DNA from 3 places in the Stenotrophomonas sp. GSD10 genome. Region 1 is predicted to be linked to each of the others. Evidence: predicted binding sites of a transcription regulator. Region 1 holds the regulator's gene; each other region holds the start of a gene.

Region 1 (5,203 bases):
GCAGCGGCTTGATGACCACTTCCTCGCGCCCGCGCACCTGGTCCACCACCAGCCCGAAGCGTGCCTCGCCGGCCTGCAGCACCACGATGGTCAGCAAGGTGGAGGCGGCCGGCGTCACATCCAGCCATTGGCGCAGATCGACCAGCGGCAGGGTGTGCGAGCGGCGGTCGAGCACGGCGCGGCCATCGAACCAGCCCAGCGAGGTGCGCGGTGCGTGCAGCACCTCCATCACGCGCGCCAGCGGCAGCGCATAGACATCCTCGCCGGCCTGCACCAGCAGGGTCGGCAGGATCGCCAGGGTCAGCGGTACGCGGATCAGGAAGCGGCTGCCACGGCCCAGCTCCGACTGGATCTGGATCTGGCCGCTGAGTTCGCGGATACGGGACTGCACCACGTCCATGCCGACGCCGCGGCCGGAAATGTCGGTGACCTGCTGCTTGGTCGAGAAGCCGGGCAGGAACACCAGGTGCAGGCATTCTTCGCTGCTCAGGCGGGCGGCGGCTTCCGGATCGATCAGGCCCTTCTCGCGCGCCTTGGCACGCAGCTTTTCCGGGTCGATGCCGGCGCCATCGTCCTGCACCTCGATGCTGACGTAGTCACCTTCCTGCTGCGCCGACAGGCGTACATGGCCCATCCGCGGCTTGCCCTGCGCTTCACGCAGCTCGGGCATTTCCACGCCATGGTCGATGGCGTTGCGGACCAGGTGCACCAGCGGGTCGGCCAGCGCTTCGACCAGGTTGCGGTCGAGCTCGGTCTCGGCGCCGATCAGTTCCAGGTCCACTTCCTTCTTCAGCGAGCGGGCGACATCGCGAGCGACCTTGGGGAAGCGCGAGAACACCTTGCCGACCGGCTGCATGCGGGTGCGCATCACCGCCGACTGCAGGCGCGCGGTGGCGATGTCCAGGGTCGATACGGCGCGGTCCAGCTCTTCGTCGCGCAGGCGTGCGCGCAGCGTCTTCAGGCGATTGCGTGACAGCACCAGCTCGCCGATCAGGTTGACGATCTCATCCAGGCGCTTGGTATCCACGCGCACGGTGTGCTCGGCTTCGGCCAGCGGCTTGGCGGCCGGCTTGGTGGCCGGGGTGGCGGCGGCCGGGCGCGGCGCGGGCGTCGCAGCGACCGGCGTGGCGGCGACCGGCTTGCTTCCGGGGGCAGCGCCACCGTGCAGCTGGTCGAGCAGGGCTTCGAACTCGTCTTCGCTGATCAGGCCGTCGTCGGCCTTCTTCGCCGGCGCGACCGCGGTCGGGGCCTTGCCGCCGTGCAGCTGGTCGAGCAGGGCCTCGAATTCGTCTTCGGTGATCAGGTCGCCGCCCGCGGCGACGGGTGCGGCGGCGGTCGGGGCTGCGGTACCACCACCGTGCATGTCGAACTGTGCGATCAGCTCCGGCGGGGCATAGCCCGGTTCGGTGCCCGAGGACACCGCATCGAGCATCGACTGCAGGTAATCCAGCGATTGCTGGGCGGCGTCGAAGTGATGGGCCTGCAGCACGGCCTGGCCGGCGCGCGCAATGCCGAGGGCTTCTTCAGCGGCGTGGCACAGTTCGACCATGGCGGTGACGCCGAGGAAGCCGGCGCCGCCCTTGAGCGTGTGGTAGCCGCGGAACACCGCGTTGAGCTGCTCGCTGTCCTGCGGTGCCTGCTCCAGCGACACCAGCTGTTCGCCCAGGCGGTCCAGGATTTCCTGTGCCTCGATGATGAAATCGGCAGTGATGTCGTCGGATACCGCGCTCATGCTTACAGCCCCAGATCCGACAACAGGTCGTCGGCGTCGTTCTGCGAGACCGCGTGGCGGTCCAGTCCCTTCAGTGCCGGCCCGGCCAGTTCCGGGTCGGTGCGATGCTGTTCCGGCGGCAGGCCGAGTGCGCCGAAGCCTTCGTGCACGCGGCGCACGATGCCGACCACGCGACGGATGATCTGCCCGGTCAGGTCCTGGTAGCTCTGGGTCAGGGCGATCTCGGTGAGGTTGTGGCGGATGCGCTCAAGCTGCGCGTCCTGGCCGGGCTGCAGGCCTTCGGCGCGCAGCTGTTCGGTCAGGCTGCGGCATTCCTCGGCCAGGTCCAGTGTGCGGTGGGTGGCCTGTTCGGTCATCGCCACCACGTGGTCCAGGCGCGCGCAGGCGTCGTCCAGTTCACCGGCATCGCTGGGCACGGTCGGCAGTTCACCCAGCGCCTGGCCCAGTTCGCGGGCCAGCCGCGAAAGGCCGCTCATCATCGGCTGCGTGCGCAGCGCGACCAGTCCGTCGATGCGTTGCCGCCAGGCGGCCTCGTCACCGGACTCCAGCGCGTCCAGGGCTTCCTGCAGGCGCAGGGCAAGGGCGTTCTTGTCGACCGTGGTATCCATCAGGCGCTGGCCGCCAGGCGTTCGAAGATCTTGCCCAGCTTTTCTTCCAGGGTCTGCGCGGTGAACGGCTTGATGATGTAGCCGTTGACGCCGCTCTGGGCGGCTTCGATGATCTGCTCGCGCTTGGCTTCGGCGGTCACCATCAACACCGGCAGGGTCTTCAGCTTGGCGTCGGCACGGATCGCCTTGAGCAGCTCGATGCCGGTCATCACCGGCATGTTCCAGTCGGTGACCACGAAATCGAACGGCTGGCTCTGCAGCAGCGACAGCGCGGCATGCCCGTCCTCGGCTTCGGCGGTGTTGGTGAAGCCCAGATCGCCCAGCAGGTTCTTGACGATGCGACGCATGGTCGAAAAGTCGTCGACGATCAGGATGCGCATGTTCTTGTTCAAAGCAGAGTTCCTTTGTTGTTCATTCCGGGCGGCCGGGGGCAGCCGCCTCGGGCATGTTCATTCTTCAAGGCCGGCGTCGACCGCCTCGAAAATCTTCAATCGGCCACGCAGGCGCAGCACCGCCTGGCCGTGGATCTGGCAGACCCGCGACTCGCTCACGCCGAGCACCGCACCGATCTCCTTCAGGTTCAGCTCCTGCTCGTAGTAGAGCGAGAGCACCAGCTGTTCGCGTTCGGGCAGGTGGCCGATGGCCTTGCCCAGCTCGCGGCCGAACTCGCCACGCTCCAGCACCTGCTGCGGGGTCGGGCCGCCCTGGGCGACGGTATCCAGTTCGCCCTGGTCCTCGATGCGCGATTCCAGGCTCAGCACCTGGCCGCGTGCGGCGTCTTCCATCAGCCGCAGGTATTCGGGCAGCGGCATGTCCATCGCGGCGGCCACTTCGGTGGCGCTGGCGGCACGGCCGCTGCTCTGTTCCAGGCGGCGGATGGTGGCAGCGGCATCGCGTGCACGGCGGTGCACCGAACGCGGCACCCAATCGCCACGACGGATCTCATCGATCATCGAGCCGCGGATGCGGATCGAGGCATAGGTCTCGAACGAGGCGCCCTGGTCGGCGTCGTAGCTGCGCGAGGCCTCGATCAGGCCCATCATGCCGGCCTGGATCAGGTCGTCGACCTCGACGCTGGCCGGCAGGCGTGCGGCCAGGTGGTGGGCGATGCGCCGCACCAGGTCCGAATGCTGGGCGATGACCTCGTTGGCCGCCGAGCGCTGGACCTCCCGGTACTGGGCTGCGCCTTTCATGCGGCCACCCCGCGCTGCTTGAGGATGCGTTCGAGGAAGAACTCGACGCCGCCACGCGGTTCGGTCGGCGCCTGCCAGCGCGCGGTGCGCCGTGCGATCTCGGTGATCGCCAGTGCAGCCGGGCTGGACGGGTAGGCCTTCACCACCGGCTGCTGGCGCTGCACCGACAGGCGCAACCAGTCATCCTGCGGCACGCAGCCCAGGTAGTTCAGCGAGACATCGGCCAGGAACTTTTCGCAGACGCGGGTCAGCTTTTCGTACAGCACGCGGCCTTCGTTGGGGTCGCGCACCATGTTGGCCACCACCTGGATGCGGTCCACGCCACGCTCGCGCGAGAGCACCTTGATCAGCGCGTAGGCGTCGGTGATCGAGGCCGGTTCGTCGCAGACCACCACCACGGTGTCCTGTGCGGCCTGGCAGAAGGTCAGCACGCCATCGGTGATGCCGGCGGCGGTGTCCACCACCATGATGTCCAGCTCGCGCTCCAGTTCGGAGAACACGTTGACCAGGCCGACGTGCTCGGCCGGGGCCAGTTCGGCCATGTGCCGGCGGCCGGACGCGGCCGGGACCACCAGCACGCCGTTCGGGCCTTCGACGATGACGTCATCCAGCGAGCAGCGGCCGGCGACCAGGTCGGCCAGCGTGAAGGTGGGGTTCAGCCCCAGGATCACGTCGATGTTGGCCAGGCCCAGGTCCGCATCCAGCAGCAGCGTGCGCTTGCCCATGCCGGCCAGCGCCACGGCCAGGTTGGCCGACACGTTGGTCTTGCCCACGCCGCCCTTGCCGCCGGTCACGGCAATGGTGCGCACAGGGCCGAGCGGCTCGCTGCGGGTGGCCGACAGCGGGAAGGTCTTGGTCAGCTTGGCGTACTCACGCGACGGCATGGTTCAACTCCGGGTTGCAGGGCATATCGGCCGCTCGGCGCAAATCTTCAAGGCGAAGTACGAGATTGGCCGCACTGGCCCGGTGCAGGTCCTCCGGCACGTCCTGGCCGTCGGTCACCCAGGTGATCGGCAGGCTGTGATCCACGGCCACCGACAGCGCGTTGCCGAAGCGGCCGGTCTCGTCCAGCTTGCTCAGCACCAGCCCCTGCAGGTTGGCCGCGCCAAAGCGGCGGACCACCTCGTCCATGTCGCCGAAACTGGTGTTGGCCGGCAGCACCAGCAGGGTGCGCACCTGGCGGGCGGCGCGCAGCCACTGCAGCTGGGCGGCCAGTGCGCGGTCACGCGGGCCCAGGCCGGCGGTGTCGATCAGCACCAGCTTGTAGTCCTTCAGGCGTTCCAGCAGCTGGTCCAGGTCGGTACCGCTGTTGGCCTCGTGCACGGCGATGCCGAGCTGGCGGCCATAGCCGTACAGCTGTTCGCGGGCGCCGATGCGGGTGGTGTCGGTGGTCACCAGGGCAACGTCACGCGGGGCGTGCTTCTCGGCGAAGCGCGAGGCCAGCTTGGCGATGGTGGTGGTCTTGCCGGCGCCGGTCGGGCCGACCAGCGCGATCACACCGCCTTCTTCCAGCGGGTCGACCGGGGCGATCGGCAGCTTGCGCGAGATCAGCCCCAGCATCAGCCCGCGGCCGCGGTGGGCTTCGGTCTCCAGCGGGATCTGCATGGCCACGTCGCGGGCCAGGCCAGCGTCGAAGCCGTACTCATCCATCAGGTCCAGGGCGGTGGCAC
Region 2 (5,203 bases), 850 kb from region 1:
CGCGCTCGATGCTGCCGTCCAGGCCGCCGTCGCGGGCCTTGAGGAACGCACGCGACACCGGGCCCATCTGCTGCAGCCGCTCCCAGTCGATGCCCTTGGGAAAGTGCGATTTCAACCCGATCAGCCCGATCCAGTAGCCGCGCACGGTCAGGTGCGCGATCAGCGCCACCGCCAGTACGTAGCACATGCCGACGCTGATGCTGAAACCAAACCAGAGCACCTGGAAGTACATGCCTTCGGTGTGCAGGCTGCTGCGCGCCCAGGCATCGAACAGGTAGCCGGGCACCGCCAACAGTGCGAACGCCAGCAGGCCGGAGATGAACAATTCCAGCTCATCGGTGCGCTCACGCAGGCGGCCGAAGCGCGCTGTCGCTTCCGGTGCTGGATCGACCTCGGCAACCGGCGCGCGCGACTCAGCCAGGGGTGATTCGTTCACAGGGCGTTCATCCGTTGAGGTCGGCGCAGTATAGACACCGCGCCGCGCCCCGCGATACGGGACCACTCAACGACGAACGCCGGCACGGGGCCGGCGTTCGGAACCTACGTACTGCGCAATGCTGCGGAAGGGGCTGCGCGGGTGCAGGCAATCAGCGGTAGACGCGCTCGCAGCGGCGTTCGACCACGCGATCGCCGTTCTTCTGCTGGCTGTTGCCCTGGATCTGCCGGCCCGCCGCACCACCGGCCACGGCACCAGCCACGGTGGCGAGCTTCTTGCCGTTGCCGCCACCCACCTGGTTGCCCAGCAGGCCACCAATCACCGCACCGGTCGCCGTGCCGGCAATACGGTTGGGATCGCGCGAGTTGCGCTGCACTTCCACGTTCTTGCAGACCACGCGGCTGCCATCGTTGAAACGGCGTCCCTCATCGCGCGGGCCATAGGTCTGGGCTCCGGCCACCGACGATGCCGCCAGCAGCGTGCCCAGCACAAGCAATCGGGTCGAGGTCTTCATGGCCATCTCCAAGGTTGCGGTATGTCGCAAGTCTCCTCCCGAGGGCGACAACCGGAAGTGAAATGCGCGTGTCCGCCACCTGATCGGCCATGCCGCGTTCAGGAACAAAGGTGCGCCCACCGCGATCAGCCATCGCGATGGGCGCCGTCTCCCTGCCGGCATGTGCTACCGCTAGAACTCTTCCCAGCCACCTGCATTGGCGGCCAACGTCTGCTCGATGCGTGGCGACAGCGCCGCCGGTCGTCGCACCGGCGCGACCGAGGCGGCCACTGCGGCCAGCGCGCGCGGAACCGATGTGGCCGCAGCCAACGCACCGGTTCGGAACACGGCCACAGCCTCGGACAGCAGGTTGGCCTGCTCCGCCATCGAGCGTGCGGCGGCACTGGCTTCTTCCACCAGCGCTGCATTCTGCTGCGTGGTCTCGTCCATCTGCACCACCGCCTGGTTGACCTGCTCGATGCCCGAACTCTGCTCCTGCGAGGCCGCGGAAATGTCGGCCATGATGTCGGTCACGCGCTGCACCGAGGCCACGATCTCGCCCATGGTGGTGCCCGCCTGGCGTACCAGCGCCGACCCATCGGCCACCTTGCCCACCGAATCCTCGATCAGCCCCTTGATCTCCTTGGCCGCCCCCGCCGAGCGCTGCGCCAGCGTGCGCACTTCGCTGGCGACGACCGCAAAGCCACGGCCCTGCTCACCGGCACGCGCGGCCTCCACCGCCGCGTTGAGCGCCAGGATGTTGGTCTGGAAGGCGATGCCATCGATCACACTGATGATCTCGGCGATCTTTTTCGAAGCGGCTTCGATGGCGGACATCGTGATTACCACCTGGCCGACCACATCGCCGCCCTGCGTCGCCACGCCATGCGCGCCGATGGCCAGCTGGTTGGCCTGGCGCGCGTGCTCGGCGTTCTGCTTGACGGTGGACGTCAGCTCCTCCATCGATGCGGCGGTCTCTTCCAGGTTGGCCGCCTGCTGCTCGGTGCGCCGCGACAGATCGGTATTGCCGGCGGCGATCTCGCCTGCGGCCAGGGTGATGCTCGATGCACTGGACTGGATGCGCCCGACGATCTGCTTGAGCTGATCGACGGTGGCATTGCAGTCGTCCCGCATGCGCGCGAACACGCCATGGAAGTCACCTTCCATGCGCACGGTCAGGTCGCCGCGCGAGATCGCCTGCAGCAGGGTCGAGACCTGTACCAGATTCTCGTCGGTGGTCTGCATCAGCCGGTTCAACCCGGCCACCATGTCACCAAACTCGTAGGAGAAGCGCGCTTCATCACCGCGCTGGCTGAAATCGCCAGCGGCCGCTGCAGTCGCCAGCCGGCGGATCTCGCCATTGATCGCCGACAGGCTGCGCTTGGTCTCGTCCATGGCCTGGGTGATCGCCGCCTTCTCGCCCGGCAACGGATCCATGTCCACCGACAAGTCACCGCGCGCGTAGTGCTTCATCACCTCGATCAAGCGGTTCTGCACCTGTACGTGCGAGCCCACCAGGGCATTGGTCTCGTGCACCATGCGTCCGTAGTCGCCCGGGAACGCGCTCTCGTCCATGCGATAGCTGAGACTTCCCGCATCGTGCTGGCGGGCCAGCTCGCCCTGTGCCGCCATCACCGCCTGCACCTGGGCCTGCATGCGCTGCATCGACTTCAGCAGCTGGGTCACCTCATCGTTGCCCGAGGCGTCGATGGCGGTGTCCAGGCGTCCGCTGGCGATACCGTCGGCCAGCTTCACCGCCCCCGCCAGCGGGCGGGTCAGGCTGCGGGTAATCGCCCAGGCCGCCAATGACCCCAGCAGCAGGCTCAGTGCACCAAATACCATCGACAGCGTGCCGGTCCAGGCCTCGGTGGCGCGATATTCTTCGCGGCTGCGCGCGGTCAGCGATTCCTGGTGGCGCAGCAGCGCGGAAATGGATTCATTCCACGCGGTCGCCAGACCATGCTCGGCCAGCAGTTCGCGGGCGGCACCGTCGAAATCACCGGCCTTCATGCGTGCATGCAGCTGCCCGGTGGAAACCTCGGTAGCCTTGCGCGCCGCCTCGATTTTCGCCACCAGCGCATCGCCGGTGGCGTCGCGCGGAATCTTGACGTAACGCGCCCATATACCGTCGTAGGTATGCGACAGCTGCAGGGCCTGCTGATAATCCTTGTCGAAATCCTCGCCGCGCTTGATCACCATCAACCGCCGGTGCATCAGCATTGCGTTGTTGGTATCGAGCATGTCGTTCAACAGCCGCATCTTCACCATGTTCACGTCCACCACCTTTTCGAACTGGGCGGACTTGAGGTGATTTCCATACAGCACCAGGCCGACAATGGCCAGGATGAACAGGAGCAGCAGACCAAACCCGGCACCCAGCCGGGAACCCACACGGAGGTTGCGTAAGGCGAGCATCTCAATTCCCTTGATCATGGCCGTACGATCGATGGCGGCGTGACCGGGAGAATCTTTAAGAGATTTTCTGCATAAACCTTGAAGAGAATCCTGAACTGTGCGGAGCGGCCTGGAAAATAGTCCTGATACCCGCATTCATAATTCCAGTGAATACCCTTGAGGCGGATACCGGAAATCCCCGACGCGCGATCGCCGTGGAGGGGCCCAGCCACCCTCGGCAGATTGCACCGGCAGCGGCCTGATGCGCCTTGCGGCCCGGCATCGGTACCGGCACCCGGGTGCCCCAGCAGTTACCATGGACGGCCCTGTCCCTGCTCCGCCGCCGCAGCCTTCCGGCGCGGCCGGATGCCCCGATCCACGAGTCCCATGTCCAAAGACAAGTCCGCCGAACACACCCCGCTGATGAAGCAGTTCTTTGCAGCCAAGTCCGACTACCCGGATCTGCTGCTGTTCTTCCGCATGGGCGACTTCTACGAGCTGTTCTACGACGATGCACGCAAGGCCGCGCGCCTGCTCGACATCACCCTGACCCAGCGCGGCAGTTCCGGCGGCGCGCCGATCCCAATGGCCGGTGTGCCGGTGCATGCCTACGAGGGCTATCTGGCACGGCTGGTGGCGCTTGGCGAGTCGGTGGCCATCTGCGAGCAGATCGGCGATCCGGCGCTGGCCAAGGGTCTGGTCGAACGCAAGGTAGTGCGCATCGTCACCCCTGGCACGGTCACCGATGAGGCGCTGCTGGACGAGCGCCGCGACACCCTGCTGATGGCCCTGTCGCGTACCCGCCAGGGCTACGGCCTGGCCTGGGCCGACCTGGCCGGTGGTCGTTTCCTGGTCAACGAAGTGGAGACCGACGACGCGCTGGAAGCCGAACTGGCGCGCCTGGAGCCGGCCGAACTGCTGGTACCCGACGAAGAGAACTGGCCGGAGTTCCTGCGCCAGCGCACCGGCGTGCGCCGCCGCGCACCGTGGCTGTTCGACGCCGACAGCGGCCGCCGCCAGCTGCTGGCCTTCTTCAAGCTGCATGACCTGAGCGGTTTCGGCATCGACGACAAGCCGCGCGCCACCGCCGCGGCCGGCGCCCTGCTGGGCTATGTGGAGGAAACCCAGAAGCAGCGCCTGCCGCACCTGACCTCGATCGCGATGGAAACCGCCGGCGAGGCGATCGCGATGAACGCCGCCACCCGCCGCCACCTGGAGCTGGATACGCGCGTCGACGGCGATACCCGCAACACCCTGCTGGGCGTGCTCGACAGCACGGTGACGCCGATGGGCGGCCGCCTGCTGCGGCGCTGGCTGCATCGTCCGCTGCGCCTGCGCGAGGTGCTGGTGCAGCGCCATCACGCCGTGGAAACCCTGATTGATCGCGGCAGCGACGCCGACATCCGCGAGCAGTTCCGCCGCCTGGGCGATCTGGAGCGCATCCTCACCCGCGTGGCGCTGCGCTCGGCGCGCCCGCGCGACTTCTCCACCCTGCGCGATGGCCTGGGCCTGCTGCCGGCTGTGCGCGAGGTGCTGGCACCGCTGGATTCGCCGCGCCTGCAGACCCTGCACGCCGCGCTCGGCGAGCACGACGAATGCGCGCACCTGCTGGCGAGTGCGATTGCCGAAATGCCACCGCTGAAGCTGAGCGATGGCGGCGTGCTGGCTGATGGCTTCGACGAAGAACTGGACGAACTGCGCCGTCTGTCGACCCACGCCGACCAGTTCCTGGTCGACCTGGAACAGCGCGAACGCGAAAGCAGCGGCATTCCCACCCTGAAGGTGGGCTACAACCGCGTGCACGGCTACTACATCGAAATCAGCAAGGGCCAGTCCGACCGCGCACCGGTGCACTACACCCGCCGGCAGACGTTGACCAA
Region 3 (5,203 bases), 1.9 Mb from region 1:
CAAAGGCCACGCCATGCATACCCGTGCCATCGCGGTTGGCACCGATGGTACCCAGCACATGCGTGCCGTGGTCGGCATAGCTGAAGCCGTAGGGCTGGCCGGCGGCGATCAGGCGTGCGGCGAGTGCTGCCGGAACGCCGGCGCCGAGACCGTAGTAGTTGTAGCCGGGCTGTTCGCCACGGGTCTGCCCGCAAGCATCGGCACCGGCGACCACGCCTGGCGTGGCGCAGTCCGCGCCGATGGTGATGCTGGAAGTGTTGCGGCCGGAGAATTCGGGATGGGCCAGTGCCGAACCGGAGTCGAACAGCGCCAGGCGCACGCCCTTGCCGGTCAGGCCGCGTGCGTAGGCGTGGTCGGCTCCCATCGCAGCCAGGCCCCAATCGGCGTTGAATTCGTCGCTGCGCCAGCTGGCCGGGTCACCCGGGTTGCCGAGAATGGCGGGGGAGTGGCCGCAGGGGCAGCGGCCGTCGCTGCGGGTGCTGTGCCCGTGGCGGGCTGCGCCCACGCAGCCTGCAGCTGGCGCTGCTGCTGCCAGGCATCAAGTGATTCGCTGGCCAGGGCGGGCAGCGCGGTAGCCAGCAGCAGCGAACTGGCAACGGCAAGCGCCAGCGGGCGGTGCGACAGGGAGCGGGACGAACGGCCGTACAGCGGGTGATTCATCGGACAACTTCCTTGGTTGACGGACAACAACGCCGTTAACGCCAAGGCGGGGCAACACCCCCAGTAATGTGAAGGCAATTTTATGAACGCGTTAATTTTGCGTGACAGAGGCGTTCACGTGGTCTCCCGACGGCCGCTTTACCGTGGGCCGGCCTGGGCTCACCAGGCTTATCAAGGAGTGATATCGATGCGTACTTTCAGGAAAGTGATCGCAGCGGCGGTGTTCGCGTTGGCCTGTACCGGTTCGGTGGCCGTGGCCGGGCCGGTGGAACCCTGCGACCGGCCGTGCTGGCGGGCCTACCAGGCGTGCCTGTCCACCGGCGGAGATGCCACCGAGTGCGAGCAGGCGTACAACACCTGTGTGATCGATCTGTGCATGGGCGTGTGAGTCGCGCCGGTTGAAGCGGCATGATGTGGGGCCCCGTCAGCGACGGGGCTCTTCTGTTTCCGCCGAAGGAGTCTCATGGCTGTCAAACGTGTCGTCGCCAACATCGCCACCCCGGACCCGTCACGTGCGGCGGCCTTCTACACCGGTTTGCTGGGCATGCCGGTGGTGATGGACCACGGATGGATCGTCACCCACGGCGGCCAGGGCAACGCGCTGGCCCAGATCAGTTTCGCCAGTGAAGGCGGCGGCGGTGCACCGGTGCCGGACCTGTCGATCGAGGTGGACGATCTGCAGCAGGTGCTCGATCGCATGCACGCGGCCGGCATCGCACTGGAATACGGGCCGGCCGACGAGCCGTGGGGCGTGCGTCGCTTCTTCGTCCGCGATCCCTTCGGGCGCCTGCTCAATATCCTGGCTCACCGCTGAGCGAGCCAGGCTGCCCGGCCGTAGCGTGCTCAGCCCTGCTGCTGTGGCGGGCGTTCGGCCAGCGGCTCATCGGCCGGCTGTTGCTGTTGCTGCCGCATGCCTGCGTGGCGGGCGTGACCTCCTTCGCGGCCGATGGCGGCCATGTGCTGGCGGTCGCGGCTGATGGCCTGGCCGCCCTTGCGGCCGGCAAGGCGCGCTTCGGCCGGGCTGAATTCGTGCGCGTTGCCGGAGGCATGCGCCGCACGGCCGCCCTTGGCGGCGATCGCGCGCTGCTTGTCCTGGTCCATCGAAGCGAAGCCACGTTGGGAAGTGCCGCGCTGCGGGTCGGCCATGGGAACTCTCCAGAGCAGGGAGGAAAGCAGCATCCTTGCCGATACCCGGCTAAGGCCATGTCCGCGCGGGCGGCGCAGCCTTCACGCCACGCCGCAGTTGCGTTCACGCGCCGCTACGGTAGCGAACACAGCGTTGGCGCCGGTGCTATCGCAGATGACCGATGGCTTGCCTAGAATCGCAGCATCCCGGTAGTTCCCGGGAGCCTCGAGTGAATGGACTCAATGAAGATTCTGTTGACCGGCAGTTCCGGGCGGATCGGACGCGCGATCTTCGGTGCGCTGGCGGCGACCCATGAAGTGGTGGGGTTGGATCGCAGCCCATTCGCCACCACCCGCATCATTGCCGATGTCACCGACCGCCAGGCTGTGGCCCGCGCGGTGCAGGGTGTCGACGCGGTGATCCACACCGCCGCCCTGCACGCACCGCACGTGGGCCTGGTGCCCGATGCGGTGTTCCAGCAGATCAATGTGGACGCCACGGCCCACCTGCTGCAGGCGGCACGCGAGGCGGGCGCGCGGCGCTTCGTGCTGACCAGTACCACGGCGCTGTACGGCCATGCGGTGGTCGCCGGCGGCTGCCGTTGGATCGACGAAGACACCGAGCCGTTGCCGCGCACGATCTACCACCGTACCAAGCTGCAGGCCGAGGCCCTGGCCGAGGCTGCGGTGGCGCCCGGGTTCAGCGTGCGCGTACTGCGCATGGGCCGCTGCTTCCCCGAGCCTCCCGAACGCATGGCGATGTTCCGCCTGCATCGTGGCCTGGACGCGCGTGATGTGGCCAGCGCGCATGCCACGCTGCTGCTGGATGCGGGCGAGGGGTTCGCGCGTTACGTCGCCTGTGCGCCCACTCCGTTCCGGCGCGAGGATTGCCTGGACCTGGCCGCGCGCCCGCGCAGTGTGCTGGCCCGCCGCGCCCCGAAGTTGCTCGCCGAATTCGAGCACCGTGGTTGGCCATTGCCGCTCAGCATCGACCGCGTCTATGACAGTGCGCGGCTGCGCAGCGAGCTCGGCTGGCAGCCGCGTTTCGGCCCGGATGACGTGCTGCAGCAGTATGCGGCCGGCAGCATCGAGGTCCTGCCGCGCGCGCAATGGATCAAGGACCGCGTGGCCGAGTAGGTGCAGGTGGCTGTGCGGGCGGCGCTTCATGACCCGTCCCTGAGCGGATTCAGCAATGTGTAGGCGGGGCGACTCAACCTCGTGGGTAGGCGGCCGCTAACCCGGTGCGCTTCCAGTGCCTGGCCAGACCCGGCCGCTGGGGGCCCGCGCGACGGATCGCGCGCCTGCGCGGCGCCTCGCGGTGCCGGTCGTCCTGAACTGCCTTGCGGACCCATCCATGCCTTCTTCCCGCTCCGCCACTGCCCGCCGCCCGGGCAGCATCGCCCACAAGCTGATGCTGGGCACTGCCCTGATCGCGCTGCTGTGCTTCGGCCTGACGGCCTTCCTGATCTACCGCCAGGCCAGTGCCAGCCTGATCGACGCCTCGCGCCAGACCATGACCAGTGAGGCCAATGCGGAGGCCCGCCAGGTCGCCGCCGACCTGGGCACCGCCTTCGCCAGCAACGATGCGATGGTCGAAGCCGTGCTGGCCCAGCGCGCACGCGGCGACGTTCCCGACCGCGCCAGCCTGGCCGCGGTCCTCGGCGAGCAGCTGCGCACCCATCCGGAATGGCTGGGCAAGAGCACCATGTGGGAAGCCGAAGCGTTCGATGGCAAGGATGCCGAGTTCGCCAACACCGAGATGCACGACGCCACCGGCCGCTACATGAGCTACTGGGCCTGGCACGAGGGCAAGCCGCAGCAGTCGACCATGACCGACTACACCGAGGCCGCTGACGGTTCGGCCGACTGGTACGTGGTGCCCAGCCGCGACAAGCTGCCCAAGGTCAGCGAACCCTACGCCTACGACATCGCCGGCCAGCAGGTGCTGATGAGCACGCTGAGCTCGCCGATCGTGGAGAACGGCACCTTCCTGGGCGTGTTCACCGTCGACTTCTCGCTGGCGGCCTTGCAGAAGCACCTGGCCACGCTGAAGCCAATGGGCGCCGGCCATGTCGAACTGCTGTCACCCAAGGGCGTGGTGCTGGCCTCGGCCAATGCCGCCGAGATCGGCAAGCCGCGTACTGATGCCTTGACCCGCGGCATGCTGGCTGATATCGCGGCCGACCGCCGCTTCGAGGCATTCACTCCGGATGCCGAGGGCAACGTGCGTGTGTACGTGCCGCTGCGTGTGGGCGATGCGCCGCAGCGCTTTGCGTTGGGCGTGGTGATGCCGCATGCGGTGATCGTGGCCGAGGCGCGCCAGCTGCTGTGGCTGACCCTGCTGGTGGGCGTGGTGGCGGCGCTGACGCTCAGCGTCGGCGTGTATGTGCTGCTGCGCCGGCTGGCGATCCGACCGTTGGCCGAGGCCGTGCGCGTGGCCGGTGATGTGGCCGCCGGCAAGCTGGACAGCACGCTGCCGGCGCGCAGCAACGATGAAGTGGGCCGCCTGCTGGACGCGATGCAGGGCATGCGCGGCCAGTTGCAGGCGGTGATGGCCGCACAGGCGGAAATGGCGCGGCGCCACGAGGCCGGTGAACTGAGCTATCGCATGGACGCGACCGCCTTCCCGGGCGAGTACGGCCGCATGGTCGCCGACAGCAACCAGCTGGTGGCCGCCAGCAATGCCGTCACCCAGCGCCTGGTGGAGGTGATGCAGCGCTATGCGGTGGGCGACCTGAGTGTGGACATGGAAGCGCTGCCGGGCGAGAAGGCGGTGTTCACCGCTGCGATGGCCACCACCAAGCACAACCTGGCCGCGATCAACGAGCAGATCCAGCAGCTGGCGGCGGCCGCTGCTGCCGGCGATTTCGCCGTGCGTGGCGATGTGTCGCGCTTCGATCATGATTTCCGCCGCATGGTGGACACCCTCAACACCATGATGCAGGTCAGCGACCACAACCTGGCCGAACTGTCGACGCTGCTGCGGGCCATTGCCGCCGGCGACCTCAGTGCGCGCATGCACGGTGACTTCCACGGCGTGTTCGCGGTGATGCGCGATGATGCCAACAGCACCGTGCAGCAGCTGACCGGCATCGTCGGGCAGATCCAACAGTCGGCCGCGAGCATCCGCTTGGCCGCGGGCGAGATCGCCGCCGGCAACAGCGACCTGTCACGCCGCACCGAGCAGCAGGCAGCCAACCTGGAAGAGACTGCGGCCTCGATGGAGGAACTGACCTCCACCGTGCGCCAGAACGCCGACCACGCACTGCAGGCCAATACCCTGGCCGGCTCGGCAGCGGGTGTTGCCAGCGAAGGCGGGCAGGTGGTCAGCCAGGTGGTGCAGACGATGGAGCAGATCGAAGCCTCGTCGCAGCGCATCGCCGAGATCATCTCGGTGATCGATGGCATTGCGTTCCAG

Evidence for each region. Region 1 encodes FliA, which starts transcription of late flagellar genes. Its sites were predicted from a motif close to TAAAGTTTNNCNNNCNNNGGCCGATAA; they were not measured.
Region 2: N4G47_RS04460 (methyl-accepting chemotaxis protein) is a predicted target of FliA. The motif match lies at 3,376-3,402, and genes of this name have one in related genera.
Region 3: N4G47_RS17025 (methyl-accepting chemotaxis protein) is a predicted target of FliA. The motif match lies at 2,996-3,022, and genes of this name have one in related genera.

What each region holds. Positions count from the first base shown of each region.
Region 1 is NZ_JAOCMC010000002.1:1,768,758-1,773,960, forward strand. Features, by position in the region: gene N4G47_RS08395 (chemotaxis protein CheA) at 1-1,732, opposite strand, end outside; gene N4G47_RS08400 (protein phosphatase CheZ) at 1,735-2,340, opposite strand; gene cheY (chemotaxis response regulator CheY) at 2,340-2,732, opposite strand; gene N4G47_RS08410 (RNA polymerase sigma factor FliA) at 2,790-3,533, opposite strand; gene N4G47_RS08415 (MinD/ParA family ATP-binding protein) at 3,530-4,417, opposite strand; gene flhF (flagellar biosynthesis protein FlhF) at 4,404-5,203, opposite strand, start outside.
Region 2 is NZ_JAOCMC010000002.1:919,714-924,916, reverse strand. Features, by position in the region: gene N4G47_RS04470 (hypothetical protein) at 1-436, opposite strand, end outside; gene N4G47_RS04465 (glycine zipper 2TM domain-containing protein) at 588-956, opposite strand; gene N4G47_RS04460 (methyl-accepting chemotaxis protein) at 1,122-3,344, opposite strand; gene mutS (DNA mismatch repair protein MutS) at 3,711-5,203, shown strand, end outside.
Region 3 is NZ_JAOCMC010000002.1:3,648,380-3,653,582, reverse strand. Features, by position in the region: gene N4G47_RS17050 (autotransporter domain-containing protein) at 1-505, opposite strand, end outside; gene N4G47_RS17045 (hypothetical protein) at 848-1,048, shown strand; gene N4G47_RS17040 (VOC family protein) at 1,124-1,474, shown strand; gene N4G47_RS17035 (KGG domain-containing protein) at 1,504-1,806, opposite strand; gene N4G47_RS17030 (NAD-dependent epimerase/dehydratase family protein) at 2,029-2,922, shown strand; gene N4G47_RS17025 (methyl-accepting chemotaxis protein) at 3,140-5,203, shown strand, end outside.